Regions from separate parts of the Streptomyces sp. SYP-A7185 genome, predicted to be linked through region 4. Evidence: riboswitches for the same ligand, from Rfam matches in the RefSeq annotation. Region 4 holds a riboswitch; each other region holds the start of a gene.
What was found. A riboswitch is a leader RNA that binds a small molecule or an ion and turns the genes downstream of it on or off. The one in region 4 is predicted to bind cobalamin.

Region 1: it holds a riboswitch for cobalamin, as region 4 does, so the genes downstream of both, QBL25_RS17275 (ABC transporter substrate-binding protein) here and QBL25_RS13800 (ABC transporter substrate-binding protein) in region 4, are expected to answer to the same signal.
Region 2: it holds a riboswitch for cobalamin, as region 4 does, so the genes downstream of both, QBL25_RS11675 (cobalamin biosynthesis protein) here and QBL25_RS13800 (ABC transporter substrate-binding protein) in region 4, are expected to answer to the same signal.
Region 3: it holds a riboswitch for cobalamin, as region 4 does, so the genes downstream of both, metE (5-methyltetrahydropteroyltriglutamate--homocysteine S-methyltransferase) here and QBL25_RS13800 (ABC transporter substrate-binding protein) in region 4, are expected to answer to the same signal.

The regions. Positions count from the first base shown of each region.
Region 1 is NZ_CP122310.1:3,940,934-3,945,941, forward strand. It holds gene QBL25_RS17265 (ABC transporter ATP-binding protein) at 1-793, opposite strand, end outside; gene QBL25_RS17270 (FecCD family ABC transporter permease) at 790-1,941, opposite strand; gene QBL25_RS17275 (ABC transporter substrate-binding protein) at 1,938-2,918, opposite strand; cobalamin riboswitch at 2,962-3,119, opposite strand; gene QBL25_RS17280 (M67 family metallopeptidase) at 3,083-3,505, opposite strand; gene QBL25_RS17285 (amino acid permease) at 3,585-5,008, opposite strand, start outside.
Region 2 is NZ_CP122310.1:2,653,084-2,658,091, forward strand. It holds gene QBL25_RS11655 (class II aldolase/adducin family protein) at 1-334, opposite strand, end outside; gene QBL25_RS11660 (lysozyme) at 454-1,194, shown strand; gene QBL25_RS11665 (anion permease) at 1,395-2,663, shown strand; gene QBL25_RS11670 (hypothetical protein) at 2,676-2,912, shown strand; cobalamin riboswitch at 3,019-3,162, shown strand; gene QBL25_RS11675 (cobalamin biosynthesis protein) at 3,269-4,210, shown strand; gene QBL25_RS11680 (cobyric acid synthase) at 4,207-5,008, shown strand, end outside.
Region 3 is NZ_CP122310.1:8,398,116-8,403,123, reverse strand. It holds gene aceA (isocitrate lyase) at 1-790, shown strand, start outside; gene aceB (malate synthase A) at 971-2,593, shown strand; cobalamin riboswitch at 2,806-3,023, shown strand; gene metE (5-methyltetrahydropteroyltriglutamate--homocysteine S-methyltransferase) at 3,184-5,008, shown strand, end outside.
Region 4 is NZ_CP122310.1:3,133,102-3,138,109, reverse strand. It holds gene QBL25_RS13815 (haloacid dehalogenase-like hydrolase) at 1-1,132, opposite strand, end outside; gene QBL25_RS13810 (helix-turn-helix domain-containing protein) at 1,329-2,195, shown strand; gene QBL25_RS13805 (VOC family protein) at 2,201-2,668, shown strand; cobalamin riboswitch at 2,747-2,933, shown strand; gene QBL25_RS13800 (ABC transporter substrate-binding protein) at 2,973-4,094, shown strand; gene QBL25_RS13795 (FecCD family ABC transporter permease) at 4,265-5,008, shown strand, end outside.

The sequences.
Region 1 (5,008 bases), 810 kb from region 4:
GAACGTACAGGCGGTCGCAGTAGAAGGCCGCGAGATTCAGGTCGTGCAGGGCGAGCAGGCTGGTGGTGCCCGTGGTGCCCAGGTCGCGGACGAGGCCGAGGATCTCCAGCTGGTAGCGGATGTCCAGGTGGTTGGTCGGCTCGTCCAGGACGAGGACCGCGGGGCGCTGCACCAGCGCCCTGGCCACGAGCGCGCGCTGGCGCTCGCCGCCGGAGAGGCCGGCGAAGCCGCGGTGCGCGAGGTCCGCCGCGCCGACCCGCTCCAGGGCCGCGCCGACCAGCGCCTCGTCCTCGGCCGTGTCCGCCTCCCAGAAGCGTTTGTGCGGGGAGCGGCCCATCGCGACGATCTGCCGGACGGTCAGCTCGAAGCCGGTGTGCCCGTCCTGCGGGACGGTGGCGATGCGGCGGGCGCGGTACTTGGCCGAGCGGTCGGCGAGGTCGTCGCCGTCCAGGAGCACCCGGCCGCCGGTGGGCCGGAGGGTGCCGTAGACGCAGCGCAGGAGGGTGGTCTTGCCGCTGCCGTTGGGGCCGACGAGCCCGACGGTCTCGCCGGGGGCGGCGTGCAGGGTGACGTCGTCGACGAGGGTCTTCCCGGCCACGCGGTAGGAGAGGGACTCGGCGCGGAGCACCGCAGGGCCGGTCACCGCCGGGCCGGTCACCGCCGGGCCGGTCACCGCCGGGCCGGACGCTGCCTGGCCGGACGCTGCCTGGCCGGTCGCCGCCGGGTCAGTCGCCGCCTGGCCGGTCGCTGCCGGGTCGGTCGCCGCCTGGTCGGTCGCTGCCGGGTCGCTCATGCGGTGGCCTCCGTACGGTTCCTGCGCAGCATCCAGAGGAAGAACGGGCCGCCGGTCAGCGCCGTCAGGACGCCGACCGGGATGTCCTGCGGGGCCGCGACCGTGCGTGCGGCGAGGTCGGCGGCCACCAGGAACACCGCGCCCAGCAGCGCCACCACGGGCAGGAGCGCCCGGTGTGCGGCGCCGACCAGCATCCGGGCCGCGTGCGGCACCATCAGGCCCACGAAGCCGATGGCCCCGCTGTACGCGACGAGTACGCCGGTCAGGAGCGAGGCGAGGACGAAGACGGCGGCGCGAAAGCGGGCCGTGTCCAGGCCGAGGACGGTGGCGCCCTCCTCGCCCATCAGGAGCAGGTCCAGAGGGCGGGCCAGGGCGAGGAGCAGGGCCGTGCCGGCGAGCAGGGCGGCGCCGGGCAGGGCGAGCATGTCCCAGCGGGCGCTGCCCAGGCCGCCGAGGGTCCAGTACAGGACCTCCTTCAGGTGGTCGGCGCTGTCGGCCGTGATCAGGATGAGGCTGGTCAGGGCGGAGAGGATGTACGAGACGGCCACCCCGGCCAGGATCAGGCGGCCGGTGGCGAAGCCCCCGCCACCGGACCTCGCCAGGGTGTAGACGGCGAGCAGGGAGAGCAGGGCGCCCGCGAAGGCCGCGGCCGGGAGGGTGACGGTGGTGGCGAGCCCCGCGCCCAGGCCGAAGACGCTGCCGAGCACGATGACGGCGACGGCTCCGGCCGAGGCCCCGGAGGAGACCCCGAGCAGGAAGGGGTCGGCCAGGGGGTTTCTGACCAGGGCCTGGAGGACCGTGCCGATGACCGCGAGCCCGGCGCCCACGGCCGCGCCGAGCAGGACCCTGGGCAGGCGGACGTCCAGCACGATGGTGCGGAACGGGGAGGGCTGCGCCCTGCCCGACAGGATCTCCAGGACGTCGGCGGCGGGGATGCGGACGGAGCCGAGCGCGAGGCCCGCGACGACCGCTGCCGCGAGCGCGGCGCAGAGTGCCGTGACGACCGTCGCGTAGGCGAGTCGTCGCCCGCGGGCCGGTGCGGCCCCGGCGGGATCCCGCGACCACCTGGGAGGCCGCGACCGCCGAGGATCCCGCGACCACCGGGAAGGCCGGGGCCGCCCGCTGCCCGGGAGGAGAAGCCCCTTCACAGCTGCTCCGCCAGCTTCCCCACCGCGCCCGGTGCCCTCACCCCCACGACCGCGTCCGACAGCGGCAGGACCGCGAAGCGCTCGTTCTTGACGGCGGGGACGTCCGCGAGGACCGGGTCCTCCAGGAGGCGCTTCTTCTTCTGGGCGACCGTCGTGCCGCCGTAGTCGAGGATCACGATGACCTCGGGCTTGCGGTCGACGACCGCCTCCCAGGACGCGTCGCCGAAGGACTTGTCCAGGTCGGCGAAGACGTTGCGGCCGCCCGCCCGCTCGACGATGTCGTTGCCGATGCCCCGGCCGCCGGCCGTGAACGCGGTCTTGTCGCCGCTGTCGTAGACGAAGACGGGGACGGGCTCGCCGCCCTTCTTCCCGGCCTTCTGCGCGGTGTCCGCCAGCTCGCGCCGCGCCGCGGCCACCCACGCGTCCGCCCGCGCCCGGACCCCGAACGTGGCTCCGACCTCGCGGACCTCGCGGTAGACGTCGTCCATCGACACGGGCTTCTTCGCGCAGCCCTCGACGTTCAGGCGGCTCTCGACGCCGGACTTGGCCAGGGCGCCGCGGCTGCGGCCCTCGCCCGCGAGGAAGGCGCTGGCGTAGCCGCCGTAGACGAAGTCGGGGTTCGCGGCCAGGAGCTTCTCGTACGAGGGGTACTCCTTGGCGAGGACGGGGGTGTCGGCGTACGCCTTCGCGTACTTCGGCAGGACCTTGTCGTCCAGGTAGGCCGTGCCCGCGATGCGGTCCTTCAGGCCCAGCTCCAGCAGCACCTCCGTCGCGTGCTGGTTCATCGTCACGGCGCGCTTCGGGGGTGCTTCGTACGTCGTCCGCACGCCGCAGTTCTTGACGGTGTACGGGAATCCGGGGGCCTTCGCCGCGGGCTTGTCCGCGGCCGGGTCCCCGGCGGACGAGCAGGCGGCGAGCGGGGCCAGCAGGGCGGCGGCCGCGAGGACGCGCAGGTGCGCGCGCAGAGGGCGGGACATGGCTGAGCTGCCTCCTCCAGGGGATTTCCGCGTCCCCTGCGTCGTGGGAGAGAAGGCGGCAGGTCAGTTCCTGACTGCCCCGCCCGCGAGGGGTGGGGTCACAGTGGCGGGACCGTGCCGGATTCGCACCGGCTTCCTGGGTCCTGCCGCCTCAAAGGTGAAGCTCAGTATGCCTGGACGACCTTCACCTCTTCTTCGGTGACCTCGCCGTCCACGATCCGGAAGGAGCGGAACTGGAACTCGCCCGCGCCGTCGGTGTCGGCCGTGGAGACCAGGACGTAGTGGGCGCCCGGCTCGTTGGCGTACGTGATGTCCGTGCGCGAGGGGTAGGCCTCGGTCGCCGTGTGCGAGTGGTAGACGATCACCGGCTCCTCGTCGCGGTCGTCCATCTCGCGGTAGAGCTTGAGCAGGTCACCCGAGTCGAACTCGTAGAACGTGGGCGAGCGGGCCGCGTTCAGCATCGGGATGAAGCGCTCGGGGCGGCCCGTGCCCTCGGGGCCCGCGACCACGCCGCAGGCCTCGTCGGGGTGGTCCTGGCGCGCGTGCGCGACGATCTGGTCGTGGAGGGCCTGGGTCAGGGTCAGCATGGCAGCCAGGATAAGCAGAAGGGCCGGTCCGTACCGAAGAGTGGTACGGACCGGCCCACATTCTGGGATCAGGCGGTGATCAGGACTTCACGGAGTCCTTCGGACCGGCCTGGCCGCCGTCCGTCGCCCCCGTGTCGCGCTTCTGCATGACCAGGTAGCCGACGCCCAGGATCAGGGCCCACACCGGAGCCGCGTAGAGCGAGATCCGCGCGTCCTTGTCGATGCCCATCATCACGATGACCATCGCGATGAAGGCGAGCGCGAACCAGCTCGTGTACGGGGCGCCCGGCGCCCGGAAGGTGGACTGCGGCAGCTCGCCGCGGTCGGCCTTGCGGCGGTACTTGATCTGGCAGACCAGGATCATGATCCAGGCCCACATGCCGGAGATGGTCGCGAAGGAGACGACGTAGTTGAACGCCTCGCCCGGCCACTGGTAGTTGATCCAGACGCCGACCAGCATCAGCGCGGCCGAGAAGGTCGTGCCGACCAGCGGCAGGCCGTTCTTCGTGAGCTTGGTGAAGAACTTCGGGCCCTGGCCGTTGAGCGCCAGGTCGCGCAGCATGCGGCCGGTGGAGTACATGCCGGAGTTGCAGGAGGAGAGCGCGGCCGTCAGGACGACGAAGTTGACGATCGCGGCGCCGACGCCGAGGCCCATCTTGTCGAAGGCGGCGACGAACGGCGAGACGCCCGGCACGAACTCCGTCCACGGCACGACCGAGAGGATCATGATGAGCGCGCCGACGTAGAAGACGGCGATGCGCCACGGCACGGTGTTGATGGCCTTGGGCAGGACGGTCTTGGGGTCCTTGGACTCGCCCGCGGTGACGCCGACGAGCTCGACGGCGAGGAAGGCGAACATCACGATCTGAAGCGTCATCAGCGTGGAGCCGATGCCGTTGGGGAAGAACCCGCCCTGGTCCCACAGGTGGCTCACGGACGCGGTGTCACCGGCGTCGGAGAAGCCGATGGTGAGGATGCCGGCGCAGATGAGGATCATGCCGATGATCGCGGTGACCTTGACCATCGAGAACCAGAACTCGAGCTCGCCGAAGAGCTTCACCGAGATCAGGTTGGCGCCGTAGAGGATGACCGTGAAGATCAGCGCGTAGGCCCATTGAGGGATGGAGTCATGGGTCCAGTACTGCATGTACTGGGCCGCGGCCGTGACTTCCGTGATGCCGGTGACGACCCAGAAGAGCCAGTACGTCCAGCCGGTCACGTACCCGAAGAACGGGCCGATGAATTCACGTGCGTACTCCGAGAAGGAGCCCGACACGGCGCGGTACATGAGCAGCTCGCCCAGGGCGCGCATGATGAAGAAGATGACGAGGCCGGCGATGGCGTACGCCAGGATGAGGCTCGGACCGGCCTTGTGAATGGCCTTGCCCGCGCCGAGGAACAGGCCGGTGCCGATGGCACCGCCGATCGCGATCATCTGGATCTGCCGGGCACCGAGCCCGCGCTGATAACCCTCGCCTGACGCACCGGACGAACCGCCCGCTC
Region 2 (5,008 bases), 480 kb from region 4:
TGGCGTGCACCGCGTGGGTGTGGACGACGGCCGCGGCGCGCGTGGTGCGGTAGACCGCCAGGTGCATGGGCAGTTCGCTGGTGGGGGCGAGGTCCCCGAAGAGGCGGTGGCCGTCGGTGTCGACCCCGACCGCGTCCCGGGGTCCCAGCCGGTCGTACGGGACGCCGCTGGGGGTGACCAGGATCGTGTCGCCGACGCGCACCGAGACGTTGCCCGACGTGCCGACCACCAGGCCGTCCGTCACCGTTCTGCGGGCGGCCGCCACCAGCTCGCTCCACGCCCGCTCCACCGCGCCCTGCCGGCCTTCGCCGCCTTCGTCCCGCCGCTCCGTCATGCCGTGATCCTGCCAGGCGTGCGGGGCCGACACGGCGGGGCCGGTGGTCGGCCCGCCCGGGGCGGTCCTCCCGTAGCCTCTGCGGTGATTTGTCCGACACATCGCCATCCGGGGGACATGTGGCTCGTGACCGTACGCCGCTCCGTCGCCGCGCCCTTGCCGCCGCGGCCCTCACGGCGCTCCTGGCCCTGGGCGGGGCCGCCCTCGGCGAGATTCCGGTTTCGGCCGCGGGCGAGCCGCGGGGGCACGACGTCTCCTCGCACCAGAAGAACGTCGACTGGCGCAAGGCGAAGAGCAAGGGCGCGCGCTTCGTCTACGTGAAGGCGACCGAGTCCGACACCTACCGCAACCCCTACTTCGAGCGGCAGTACGCCGGGTCCCGCGCCGCGGGGATCCTCCACGGCGCCTACCACTTCGCCCGGCCGGACAAGTCGTCGGGCAAGAAGCAGGCCGCGTACTTCGTGCGTCACGGCGGACACTGGCGGGCGGACGGCCACACGCTGCCGCCGGCCCTCGACATCGAGCACGATCCGTACAGCTCGCACGCGTGCTACGGCCTGCGTCCGGCCACCCTCGTCCGCTGGATCAAGTCCTTCAGCGGCGAGGTGAGGAGCCGGACGGGGCGGCGGCCCGTGATCTACACGACCACCAAGTGGTGGAACGCGTGCACGGGCGGCAGCCGGGCCTTCGGGGCGGATCACGCGCTGTGGCTCGCGCGCTGGTCGTCGACGCCGGGGGCGCTCCCCCGGGGCTGGCCGTACCTGACCCTGTGGCAGTACGCCGACCGCGGCGGGCTGCCGGGTGATCAGAATCTCTTCAACGGATCCCTGGACGGATTGAAGAGGTTCGCCCGGGGGTAGGCGGGCAGCCGCCGACCCCCGGGAGGCCCGGAATCCGGGCCTCCTGCCGCCGCCGCGGACCGTCCCCGCCGGCGCCCCGGAGCAACCGGAGCGAGGGCCCTCCGCATTGGGTCACCACACGGCCCGACCCAGTTCACTTTCCGTTCACTCAGGTTGCCTACGTTCCACTTGCCACTGACGTCCAACAGAAGCCTGGGTAAATGGAACACATCACGCTTCTCCTCGGGATCGTGATCGTTACCGCTCTCGTGTTCGATTTCACGAACGGTTTCCACGACACGGCCAACGCGATGGCGACCACCATCTCGACCGGCGCTCTCAAGCCCAAGACGGCGGTGGCCATGTCCGCCGTGCTCAACCTCGTCGGAGCCTTCCTCTCCGTCGAAGTCGCCAAGACGATCTCCGGCGGCATCGTCAACGAGGACGGTCTGAAGACAGAGGTGATCTTCGCCGCCCTGGTCGGCGCGATCCTCTGGAACCTGCTGACCTGGCTGGTGGGCCTGCCCTCCAGTTCCTCCCACGCGCTGTTCGGCGGCCTCATCGGTGCCGCGGTCATGTCGATGGGCTGGTCGTCGATCGACGGCGGCACCGTCGTCACCAAGATCCTGATCCCCGCGATCGCCGCGCCCCTCGTCGCCGGCATCGCCGCGACGCTGGCCACGCGCCTGACGTACCGCATCGGGCGCAACACCGACACCAAGGCGACCGCCAAGGGCTACCGCACCGGTCAGATCGCCTCCGCGGGCCTCGTCTCGCTGGCGCACGGCACGAACGACGCGCAGAAGACGATGGGCATCATCACGCTCGCCCTGATCACCGGCGGCGTCCTCAACCCGGGTGCCAACCCCCCGATGTGGGTCATCGTCTCGGCCGGTGTCGCCATCGCGCTCGGCACGTACCTCGGTGGCTGGCGCATCATCCGCACGATGGGCAAGGGCCTGACGGACCTCGCGCCGCAGCAGGGCTTCGCCGCCCAGACCAGCGCCGCGACCGCGATCCTCGCCTCCTCGCACATCGGCTTCTCGCTCTCCACCACCCAGGTCTGCTCGGGCGCCGTGATGGGCGCGGGCCTCGGCCGCAAGGGCGGCGTGGTCCGCTGGTCCACGGCGACCCGCATGTTCGTCGCCTGGGGCCTCACCCTCCCGGCCGCCGGTCTGGTCGGCGCGGGCGCGGAGTTCCTCACCAAGCAGGGCCCCTGGGGCGTCGCGGCGACCGCCGCGCTCCTGGTGACCGGCTCGGCCGTGATCTGGGTCCTCTCCCGGCGCAACGCCGTCGACCACACGAACGTCACGCACGACGAGAACGGCCCCGACGCCGAGCCCGCCGGTGTCGTGACCACCGCGATCGCCGCCGTCACACCGCCGCCCACCGGTTCGGCCGTGACGAACATGGACGTCAACCTCGTCAAGGCCACCATCCCGGCCCCGAACAGCACCGTGGCGGACCCCGCCCGGCCCGCGACGGTGTAAGGAAAAGTCAGCATGGACATCGACTGGGCAGCCCTCGGCTCCGTCTTCGGAGTCAGCCTCGCGGTGACGGTGGCCCTGGTGGGCCTCTTCACCCTCGGCATCATCGGCCTCTCCAAGCACGAGGCGGCCACGTCCGGCGCCACCACCTCCGGGGGCGGCTCCGCGGCGGCGGCACGCACCGGCGCGTACGCCTGCTTCGCCCTGTGCGCGGCAGCCGTTGCCTACGGGATCTACCTGATCGTCGCCTGACGACCGGAACTTCGGGTGGGGTGCGGGACGCTTCGGCGGCCCGCACCCCACCTTTCTCTGTGGGCCTCCGCACACTCTCCCGTCCCAGGTCAACGGCAAGTTGACGGGCGTTCGTGGGCGTGGTGGACTGCCGGAGCCATTACGGCAGCAGGAGAGGAAGCCGGTGTGAATCCGGCGCGGTCCCGCCACTGTCATCGAGGAGCTGACTCCTCGGGAGCCAGGAACTCTCGCCGCCGATCACGTCGAACCAGGGCGCGGACACCCTGAGTGAGGACATATCGCCATGCGCGGCCGCCCGTTGCCGGACCCGTTCCCGAGCGTCAGCTCACGTCGCGGCACAGCGACCGGCTGAAGCCATGCGTGCCGATCGCGACTTCGCGTACGGCGCCGCCGCCGGCCTCCTCGGTGATCTGTTCCTCGGCGACCCTCGCCGCGGGCATCCGGTCGCCACGTTCGGGCGGGCCGCCGCTGCCGTCGAGCGTGTGCTGTGGCGCGACCACCGCGGGTGGGGCGCCCTGCACGCCGTGGTGTGCGCCGGGGGCGCGGCCGCCGCCGCGGCCGCCGTCTCCTCTCTCGTACGTGACTCACGTGCCGCCTCCCTCGCGCTGACCGCCGCCACCACCTGGGCCGTGGTCGGCGGGACCTCCCTGGGGCGGGAGGCGCGGGCCGTCGGCGGTGCGCTCGCCGCCGGGGACATCGAGGTGGCCCGCGAGCGGCTGCCGCATCTGTGCGGGCGCGACCCGCAGGCGCTGGACCGCGACGGCATCGCGCGGGCCGTGGTCGAGTCCGTCGCCGAGAACACCTCCGACGCCGTGGTCGGCGCGCTGGTGTGGGGCGCCCTGGGCGGTGTGCCCGGGCTCGTCGCCTTCCGGGCCGTGAACACGCTCGACGCCATGGTCGGGCACAAGTCCGTGAAGTACCGCCGCTACGGCTGGGCTTCCGCGCGGCTCGACGACGTCATGGGCTGGCCCGGAGCGCGACTCACCGCCGTCCTCGCGGTCGCCGCCGGGGACCGCCCGCGGGATGCCGTCCGCGCCTGGCGGGACGACGCCGACCGGCATCCGAGCCCCAACGCCGGGCCCGTCGAGGCCGCCTTCGCGGGGGCGTTGGGCGTACGGCTCGGGGGGACGCTCTCGTACGCGGGGCGCGTCGAGCACCGGCCCGTCCTGAACGGGGAAGGCCGGGGCGTCGAGGTCGCCGACATCGAGCGGGCCGTGAAGCTGTCGCGGCGGGTGGGGCTGCTGGCCCTCGGCGTCGCGGCGGCCGTGAGCACACTACGGAAAGGCAGGACCTCATGAGCGGTGGACTGCTCGTCGCCGGGACGACGTCCGACGCCGGGAAGAGCGTCGTCACCGCCGGCATCTGCCGGTGGCTGGCCCGCAAGGGGGTCTCCGTCGCGCCCTTCAAGGCACAGAACATGTCCCTCAACTCCTTCGTCACGCGCGAGGGCGCCGAGATCGGGCGGGCCCAGGCCATGCAGGCGCAGGCCGCCCGGGTCGAGCCGAGCGCGCTGATGAACCCCGTGCTGCTCAAGCCGGGCAGCGACCGCAGCAGCCAGGTCGTCCTCATGGGCAAGCCCGTGGGAGAGATGAGCGCCCGCGGCTACCACGGCGGGCGGCAGGAAGCGCTGCTGTCCACCGTCGTGGGATGCCTGGAGGAACTTCGGGGCAGCTATGACGCCGTGATCTGCGAAGGCGCGGGCAGCCCCGCCGAGATCAACCTGCGCCGCACCGACATCGTGAACATGGGGATCGCGCGGGCCGCCCGCTTCCCCGTGGTCGTGGTGGGAGACATCGACCGCGGAGGCGTCTTCGCCTCCTTCTTCGGGACCACCGCCCTGCTGAGCGCCGAGGACCAGGGCCTGGTCGCCGGGTACCTCGTCAACAAGTTCCGGGGCGACGTCTCGCTGCTCGAACCGGGGCTCGACATGCTCCACGAGCTCACCGGGCGGCGCACGTTCGGCGTGCTGCCGTTCCGGCACGGCCTCGGCATCGACGAGGAGGACGGCCTGCGCGTCTCCCTGCGGGGCGCCGTGCGGGAGTCCGTCGTCGCTCCCCCGGTCGGCGCCGACGTGCTGCGGGTCGCCGTCTGCGCCG
Region 3 (5,008 bases), 5.3 Mb from region 4:
ACTGACCAAGGCGATGATCGCCGCGGGCGCGGCCGGCATCCACTACGAGGACCAGCTGGCCTCGGAGAAGAAGTGCGGCCACCTGGGCGGCAAGGTGCTCGTGCCGACCGGCCAGCACATCCGTACCCTCAACGCGGCCCGGCTGGCCGCCGACATCGCCGATGTGCCCACGCTGATCGTGGCGCGCACCGACGCTCTCGCGGCCGACCTGCTGACCAGCGACGTCGACGAGCGCGACGCGCGGTTCGTGACGGGCGAGCGCACCGCCGAGGGCTTCTACCGGGTGCGCAACGGCATGGCGCCCGTCATCGCCCGCGGCCTCGCCTACGCCCCGTACGCGGACCTGATCTGGGTCGAGACCGGCACCCCCGATCTCGCCCAGGCCCGCGAGTTCGCCGAGGCGATCCACGCCGAGCACCCCGGCCAGATGCTCGCCTACAACTGCTCGCCGTCGTTCAACTGGCGTGCCGCCCTGGACGACGACCAGATCGCCAAGTTCCAGCGGGAGCTCGGCGCCATGGGCTACCGCTTCCAGTTCATCACCCTGGCCGGATTCCACTCGCTCAACCACGGCATGTTCGACCTGGCCCGCGGCTACGCCGAGCACGGCATGACCGCCTATGTCGACCTCCAGGAACGCGAGTTCGCCGCGCAGGCCCAGGGCTTCACCGCCGTCAAGCACCAGCGCGAGGTCGGCACCGGCTACTTCGACCAGGTGTCCACCGCGGTCAACCCGGCCTCCTCCACGACGGCGCTGTCCGGTTCCACGGAGGAAGAGCAGTTCCACTAGTTCGCTGCGCGGAGATCGGGCGGTCGGGCGGTTGGTCGGCCGGTCGCGGGGCTCCGGGCTTGGAGCTTAGGGCTTAGGGCTCAAGGCCGCCCCGTCTGCCTTTCCTTCCTGCGCCCCCGCCCTGTCTTGCCGCATCCCCGCCCCCCCGCTCTCGCTCTCGCTCTCGCTGAGGAGACCCGTATGTCCATCTCCGCTCCGACCCGCCGCGCCCAGGTCCTCGGCATTCCGGCCGACCGGCAGGACGAGATCCTCACCCCGGAGGCCCTGGAGTTCCTCGGCCGCCTCGTCGACGCCTTCGCCGGCCGCCGCCTGGAGATCCTCAAGGAGCGCACCCGGGTGGGCGCACGGCTGGTCTCCGGCTCCCCGCTCGACTTCTCCGTCGCCACCTCCCGCGTCCGGGCGGACGACTCCTGGCGGGTCGCACCTCCGGCCCCCGGGCTGACCGACCGCCGCGTCGAGATCACCGGGCCGCCCGAGCGCGCGGCGACGGTCAGCGCCCTCAACTCCGGTGCACGGGTGTGGGTGGCCGACTTCGAGGACGCCACCTCCCCCACCTGGGACAACATCATCGGCGGCCAGCTGAACCTGCTCGACGCCGTCGAGCGCCGGATCGACTTCACCACGCCGGAGGGCGAGCGCCACCGCCTCGGCGAGCGGCTCGCGACCATCGTCGTCCGCCCGCGCGGCTGGCACCTCACCGAAGCGCACCTGGAGTTCGACGGCCGCCCCGCACCCGCGTCACTCGTGGACTTCGGGCTCTATTTCTTCCACTGCGCCCAGCGGCAGATCGACGCCGGGCACGGCCCGTACTTCTCTCTGCCCAAGCTGGAGAACCGCGACGAGGCACGGCTGTGGAACGACGTGTTCGTCCTCGCCCAGGATCTCCTCGGCATCCCCCGCGGCACGGTCCGGGCCACCGTCCTGATCGAGACCGTCACGGCGGCCTTCCAGATGGAGGAGATTCTCTACGAGCTCCGCGAGCACAGCTCGGGCCTCAGCGCGGGCCGCTGGAACTACCTCTTCAGCCTCATCAAGACCTTCGGACACCGCACCGACTTCCTGCTGCCCGACCGGGCGAAGGTCACCATGACGGCCCCCTTCATGCGCGCGTACACCGAACTCCTCGTCCGCACCTGCCACAAGCGGGGTGCCCACGCGATCGGCGGCGTGGCGGCCCACGTTCCCGCCGAGGACCCCGGCGCCCAGGACCCCTGCGCCCAGGACCCCGACGCCCACCGGGCGGCCGTCGCCACGGTGCGCCTCGACAAGGAACGGGAGGCCGAGGACGGCTTCGACGGCTCCCGCGTCGCCCACCCCGCACTGGTCCCCGTCTGCCGCGAGGTGTTCGACGAGGTGCTGGAAAGCCGCCCGCACCAGATCGACCGGGGGCGCGAGGACGTCGGGGTGACCGCGGCGCAGCTGCTGTCCGCGCGCCGCGTCAGCGCCCCGCCGACCCCGGAAGGCGTACGCCTCGCCACCGCGGTCGCCCTGCGCCACTTCGCCGCCTGGCTGCGCGGGCAGGGATCCGTCGCCCTGGACGGGCTGTTGGAGGACGGCGCCACGGCCGAGATCGCCCGTGCACAGATCTGGCAGTGGCTGCGCCACCGGGCCGTCGACCGTCTGACCGTGCTCGACCTGATGGAGGACGAGCTCGCCGCCCTGGGCGCCGAGTATCCATGGGCGCCCCTCGACGACGTCCGGGAGCTCTTCGAACGGACCGCGCTCTCACGGGAGTTGCCCGCGTTCTTCACCACCGATGCCTACGGCCGCCATCTCGTGCGCCGGCCGGAGGGACCGCGATGACCATCGCGGTCGACACGTACGACCGGGGCTGAGGGGCCCGGGTCCGCCGCCGGACCGAGGGGCCCGGTGGCTGCTGCGGAAGGGGCGCGGAACAGAGTGGTGATCTGTTCCGCGCCCCTTCACGTGCCCTCACGTGCCCCCGGCGGAGCCCGCGTGTCTCACCTCACGGTCCGGAATGTGATCAGTACTGCCCAAGACGCCCACCACCCTCTAGCCTGATCGGTGCAGCTGGTTCGCCCTGCCCGCCAGGCAGACGCGTCGTAAGAGGGAACCCGGTGGAAATCCGGGACTGCCCCGCAGCGGTGAGTGGGAACGACCGCCGTCATACGCACTGGGTCCATCGGGGACCCGGGAAGCGACGGCCAGTAGGGATCTGCCCCGGCAGATGTGCCCGCGAGTCCGAAGACCTGCCCGTTGCCCGTACGTGATCCCTCACGTGCGGACATCCCGGTGACCTCGTGGGCGGGTCGGCGTACAGATCAGGTGGAGCACCGCGCCGGAGGCGCGCGTCCGTCCGCCCGGTCCGTCATCCCTTCGCGTCCGTGTCCCGTCCCGGGATGCTCAGGAGTCATCTCGCGAAGGAGATTTCCGTGACAGCGAAGTCCGCAGCCGCGGCAGCACGGTCCACCGTGTACGGCTACCCCCGCCAGGGCCCCGACCGGGAACTGAAGAAGGCCGTCGAGGGCTACTGGAAGGGCCGCGTCAGCGCCGACGCCCTCCGGGAGACCGCGGCGCGCCTGCGCCGCTCCACCTGGCGACAGCTGGCCGACGCCGGGATCCACGAAGTGCCGACCGGCGACTTCTCGTACTACGACCACGTCCTGGACGCCGGCGTCATGGTCGGGGCCGTCCCGCGGCGGCACCGCGAGGCCGTCGACACCGACGCGCTCGACGGGTACTTCGCGATGGCCCGCGGCACCCAGGACGTGGCGCCGCTGGAGATGACCAAGTGGTTCGACACCAACTACCACTACCTCGTGCCGGAGCTGGGCCCCGACACCGTCTTCACCGCCGACTCCGCCAAGCAGGTCACCGAGCTCAAGGAGGCCCTCGCCCTGGGCCTGGCGGCCCGGCCTGTCCTCGTCGGCCCGGTGACCTATCTGCTGCTCGCCAAGCCCGCGCCCGGCGTGGCCGCCGACTTCGAGCCGCTGACGCTCCTCGACCGGCTGCTGCCCGTGTACGCCGAGGTCCTCGCCGATCTGCGGGCCGCGGGCGCCGAGTGGACGCAGCTGGACGAACCCGCCCTGGTCCAGGACCGCACCCCGGCGGAGCTCAACGCCGCCGCCCGCGCCTACCGCGATCTCGGCGCCCTCACCGACCGCCCGCGGCTCCTCGTCGCCTCGTACTTCGGCCGGCTCGGCGACGCGCTGCCCGTCCTCGCCAAGGCGCCGGTCGAGGGCCTGGCCCTGGACTTCACCGAGTCCGCCGCCGGCCAGCTCCAGGACCTCGCCGCCGTCGGCGGGCTGCCCGGCAAGCGGCTGGTCGCGGGCGTCGTCAACGGCCGCAACATCTGGATCAACGACCTGGAGAAGTCCCTGGCCACCCTGGGCACGCTCCTGGGTCTCGCCGACCGCGTCGACGTCTCGGCGTCCTGCTCCCTGCTGCACGTCCCGCTGGACTCCACCGCCGAGCGGGACATCGACCCGCAGATCGGCCGCTGGCTTGCCTTCGCCCGGCAGAAGACCGCCGAGATCGCCACGCTGGCCCGCGGCCTGTCCCAGGGCACGGGCGCCGTCGCGGCCGAACTCTCCGCCAACCGCGCCGACCTGGCGTCCCGCGCGGGCTCGGCCCTCACCCACGACCCTGCCGTACGCTCCCGGGTCGCGGCCGTCACCGCGTCCGACGCACGGCGCGCCCACGCCTATCCGGAGCGCGCGGCGGCCCAGCGCAGCCGCCTGCGACTTCCCCTGCTCCCCACGACGACCATCGGCTCCTTCCCGCAGACCACCGAACTGCGCACCGCGCGGGCCGATCTGCGCGCGGGCCGCATCGACACGCACGGCTACGAGGAGCGCATCCGCTCCGAGATCCGCGACGTCCTCACCTTCCAGGAGAAGGCGGGCATCGACGTCCTGGTGCACGGCGAGCCCGAACGCAACGACATGGTGCAGTACTTCGCCGAGCAGCTCACCGGCTACCTCGCCACGCAGCACGGCTGGGTCCAGTCGTACGGCACCCGCTATGTGCGCCCGCCGGTCCTCGCGGGCGACATCTCACGGCCCGAGCCGATGACGGTGCGCTGGACCTCGTACGCGAGCTCTCTCACCGACCGTCCCGTGAAGGGCATGCTCACCGGTCCGGTCACCATGCTCGCCTGGTCCTTCGTCCGCGACGACCAGCCGCTGGGCGACACCGCGCGCCAAGTCGCCCTCGCCCTGCGCGACGAGGTCGAGGACCTGGAGGCGGCGGGCACGT
Region 4 (5,008 bases):
CCGGCGTCACCGTCAGCCACCGCTTGTCCGCGGTGACCTTCTGGCCGAGCTCCCGCTGCCGGTCGGCGTTCTTCTGCTTCATCCCGGCCAGCTCCTTCATGTAGGAGTCCTTGCGGTTGACCCAGACCCGCGCCCCGCCGTGCTCCACGTCCGCCGAGTGGAACAGCATCGGGCCGTCGCTCTTGGGGGTGTCGCCGGCCACCAGGACCGGCTTCTTCCACTCGTCGATGTAGGTGTTGATGGCCGCGGGCTTGCCCTGGAACCAGGTCATGGGCGCCCACAGGTTCGGCGTCAGCTCACGCCCGGCGAGCTTCTTCTCGTCGAAGCGGCCCTCCGCGATCTCCTTGCGGGAGCTGGTGACCTGGCCGGTCTTGCGGTCCTTGAGCTGGAGACCGACGCCGATGACGTTCTCCGGCTTCACGCCGTAGCCGTACTTCGGGTCGGCGAGCACCATGCGCACCAGGTCCTCGCTGGCCGCGCTGACGACGTAGACCTCGATGCCGTGCTTGCGCAGGGACTTGTAGAGCTCCTGCATGCCGGGGAAGAACTCGGGCGTCTTCACCTCGGTCTTCGTCAGCTTGCCGTCCTCGTAGTACTCGGCGGGGATCGGCTCGTCGCGGGCGAGGAGTTCGTCGACGTACCCCTTGAGCTCCTTCAGCGTGAAGCCGGAGAAGACCTGCGCGACCCAGGGGTAGCAGACCTGGTCGTCGACCTCGCACAGCCGGTTGTAGTAGCTGTACAGGCTCTCCTTGTGCTGCGCCGTGTCCTTGAACGGGATGATCTTCAGCGACGGGTCCATCGTCTTGCGGGTCAGCACCCCCTTCATCTCCAGGAAGGGCAGGAGGGACTCCTCCAGGTCGTTGCGGTACGTGGTGTTGTCCGCGTCGAATACGGCGTACGCGCCCCTGCGCTCGTGCCGGGCGATGACCTTGCCCAGCTGCTTCGCGACCGGCTCGGGCCAGTGCTTCAGCTCGGCCGCCGCCCGCGCGGTCCGCGCCGCCGTGGTGGAGCTGTCCGCGGCCGTCGCGTCCGTGCCCGGCCACAGCGCCGTCCCCGCGAGAACGGCCGCGGTGAGCGCGCCCGCCGTGCCGATGACGGCCAGCTTGCCCTTGCCCTTTGCCTTTACTGCCATGGTCGTGTGCCCCCTGAGAGCGGTCTGCGCCCCGTCCGGAGCGGCGGGTCATCGTATGGGCCGGGGCGGCGGATTCCCATGATCGACATCACCGGCCGGAACCGGCATGGGACGGGCGGGGGCGGGTAGCGGCGTCAGACGGGCGGAATGCCTTTCGACCCTGCTTCGCGGCGCCGTCCCTCGCATACTGGAAGGCATGGAGACCGTCTCCCGGGAGTTCGTGCGGGCCGCCCCGCGGCTCGACGGCATGGTGGTGTCCGCCGTCGGCTACCGCACGCGCGGCGAGCAGCCCGGGCTGCACCGCGGCCTGCCCTCCCCGTATCTGACGCTGATCTTCTCGCTGGACGGACCCGTCGTCACCGGCGAGAGCCCCGAGCAGGCGGGCGGCCGGGACGCCGTCCGCACGGACATCGTCCTCGGCGGCCTGCACCGGTCCCCGGCCTACGTCCTGCGGCCCGAGTACGAGGCCGGCATCCAGCTCGCCGTCCACCCGCTCGCCGCCCGCGCCCTCTTCGGCGTACCGGCCGGAGCGCTGGCCGGTGAGCTCGTGACGCCCGGCGCGGACGTCCTGGGGCACCGCGCCGCCGACGTACGGGAGCTGCTGTGCGAGCAGGGCACCTGGCAGGAGCGGTTCGCCTCCCTGTCCGGCTACCTGCGCCGGTGCGCCGCCGACGCGGACGCCGCCGGGTCCGTACGCCCCGAGGTCGCCGAGGCCTGGGCCTGGCTGGCCCGGCACCGGGGCACGGGCACCTTGCGCGGGCTCTCCCGGCACGTCGCGCTCAGCGAACGCCGCCTCACCACGCTCTTCCGCGCCGAGACGGGCCTGAGCCCCAAGCAGGCCGGCCGCCTGATGCGCTTCCAGCGCGCACGGAACGCCGTGGTCCGCCCGGTCGCGGCGGGCGCGGCCCCCGACCTGGCCCGCGTCGCCGCCGACTGCGGCTACTACGACCACTCGCACCTGGTGCGGGACTTCCGGGAGTACGCGGGCGTGAGCCCCAGCGGCTGGCTGGCCGAAGAGTGCCGGAATATCCAAGCCGGGAGCCATGGCGGGGGCGAAGAGTAGGAGCCATGAACACCAACGAAGCGGTGGACACCACCGAGAAGCAGCAGGACCGGTCCGCGTCCGGCGCCGGCCGCGCCCCCGACGTCTGGCCGACGCTCCAGGCGCACGACGCCCCCGCCCTGATCGACTTCCTGGTCGGCACGGTCGGCTTCCTGCGCACGGCCGTCTACCAGGACGGCGACAGCGTGGCCCACGCCGAGCTCGACTGGCCCGAGGGCGGCGCGATCATGCTCGGTTCGTACGACGAAGGGGCCGGTGACTGGTGCCTGAAGCCGGGCACCTCCGGGGCGTACATCGTCACTGACCACGTGGACGACCTCTACCGGCGGCTCACGGCCGCGGGGGCCGACATCATCCGCGAGATCGAGGACAAGCCGTACGGCAGCCGGGAGTTCGCGATCGCCGACCCCGAGGGCAACAAATGGTCCTTCGGCACCTACCGCGGGGCACCGAGGCCCGGCCCCGCGGCCTGACCCGGACCGGCGTTCTCACCCGGCCCCGCGTCCTGACCCTGCTTGACCCGGCTTGACGGCAGCCTTCCTGACCTCGCGTGATAGCTTGCGCACGCCAGTCAACCCACACCAGGGCCAGGGAATCCGGTGCGAATCCGGAACTGACGCGCAGCGGTGAGGGGGAACGGGCGGGGCCACGGCCACTGGGCGTCCACGGACGCCTGGGAAGGCGCCCCGTCCGGCCGATCCCCGAGTCCGAAGACCTGCTGGCACCTCCGTCCGCACACCGGGCGGCGGAGGTGACGAAGCAGGCCAGGCTCCGCGTATGAGCCGTGAGACTCAAGGGATCCCCGTGTCCTTCATAGCCCGTCGTGCACGCGTGCACGTTCCTGGCCGTCGCAGCCGTGGTCGCCGTCGTATACGTGGCCCTGTCTCCGTCCTCCTCGGCACGGCCCTGGCCGTCACGCTGACCTCCTGCGGCGGCTCGCCCTCCACCGCGTCCGGCACGGACCGCGAGGCGGCCGGGTATCCGCTGACCCTGACCTCCTGCGGCAAGAAGGCGGAGATCAAGGCGCCGCCGCGGCGGGCCGTCTCCCTCGACCAGGGCTCCACCGAGATCCTGCTCTCCCTCGGCCTCGCGGACCGCATGGCCGGCACCGGCACCTGGACGGACCCGGTGCTCAAGGGCCTGGAGAAGGAGAACGCCGGGGTCGACCGCCTCGCCGACAGCTACCCCTCCTTCGAGAAGGTCCTGTCCAAGGAGCCGGACTTCGTCACGGCCTCCTTCCTTGCCACGGTCAGCAAGGGAGGCGTCGCCGACCGCGCCAAGTTCGCCGAGCTGGGCGTGCCCGCCTATGTCTCGCCCTCCGACTGCGCGGGCAAGGACAACAGCGGCGACGGCGACGGCCGCCGCGTCAAGACGCTCACCATGGACACCGTCTACGGCGAAGTACGCGACCTGGCCAGGGCCTTCGGCGTCGAGAAGCGCGGCGAGCGCCTGATCGGCGAACTCAAGGGGCGCGTGGCGAAGGCCACCGAGGACATCGACGCCTCCGACGCCACGCTCCTCTACTGGTTCGCCAACTCCGACGCCCCGTACATCGCGGGATGCTGCGGGGCCCCGGGCATCATCACGCGCGAGCTGGGCGCGAAGAACGTCTTCGACGACACCCGCGAGGAGTGGCCCCAGATCAACTGGGAGACGGTCGCCGACCGCGACCCGGACGTCCTGGTCATCGGCGACCTCACCCGCAAGTCGCAGACGGCCGAGAGCGCGAAGAAGAAGATCGCGTTCCTGGAGTCCGACCCGGTCACCAAGAACCTCACCGCCGTGAAGAAGAAGCGGTACGTGCTGCTGAGCGGCCAGGCCATGAACCCGACGATCCGCACGGTGGACGGCGTGGAGCAAGTCGCCGCGGCGTTGCGCGAGTTCGGGCTCGCGAAGTGAGGGGAGGTGTGGGTGCTGGTGCTGGTGCTGGTGCTGGTGCCGGTGGGGGTGCCGGAGCTGATGCCGACACCGGTGTCGGAGCTGATGCCGGTGGGGGTGCTGGTGCCGGCGGGGGATCCGGGGCCGGTGCTGGTGGAGGTGTCGGTGCTGATGCGGGTGTCGGGGGTGGTGTGCGTGCCCGCGTCGGGGCCCGGGTCCGGGTCCGGGCCGGGGTCGGAGGGCCGGGCGGTGTGCGGCACGTGCTCCTCTGGGCGGCGGGCCTCGCCGCCCTCGCCCTCTCCGTCGCGGTGGCCGTCACCATCGGGCCCGCGGACATCTCCGTACCGGACGTGTGGTCGGCGGTCGCGGCCCACCTCGGCGGGGGAGAGGCGCGGCTCACGCCCATCCGGGACGGCATCGTCTGGAACCTGCGCATGCCGCGCACGCTCCTCGCGGCGGTCTGCGGGGCGGGCCTCGCGGTCTGCGGGACGGTCCTCCAGTCCCTCCTGCGCAACCCCCTCGCCGACCCCTTCGTGCTCGGCGTCTCGTCGGGGGCGTCCACGGGCGCGGTCGCGATCGTCGTCCTGGGCATCGGCGGGGGAGCGGTGTCGGTCTCGGCGGGCGCCTTCGCCGGGGCGGTGTGCTCCTTCGCGCTGGTCCTGTTCCTGAGCCACACCCTGGGCGGCAGCGCGGACCGGGTGGTGCTGTCCGGTGTGGCGGCGATGCAGCTTTTCTCCGCCCTCACCTCCTTCGTGATCCTGACGTCCGGTGACGCGGAGACGACACGCAGCGTCCTGTTCTGGCTGCTCGGCTCGTTGAGCGGGGTGGGCTGGATCGACGTCTGGCTGTGCGGGGCGGTGCTCTTCGCGGCGCTCGCGGTCTGCCTGACGCAGGCGCGCACCCTGGACGCGTTCGCGTTCGGCCAGGACGCGGCG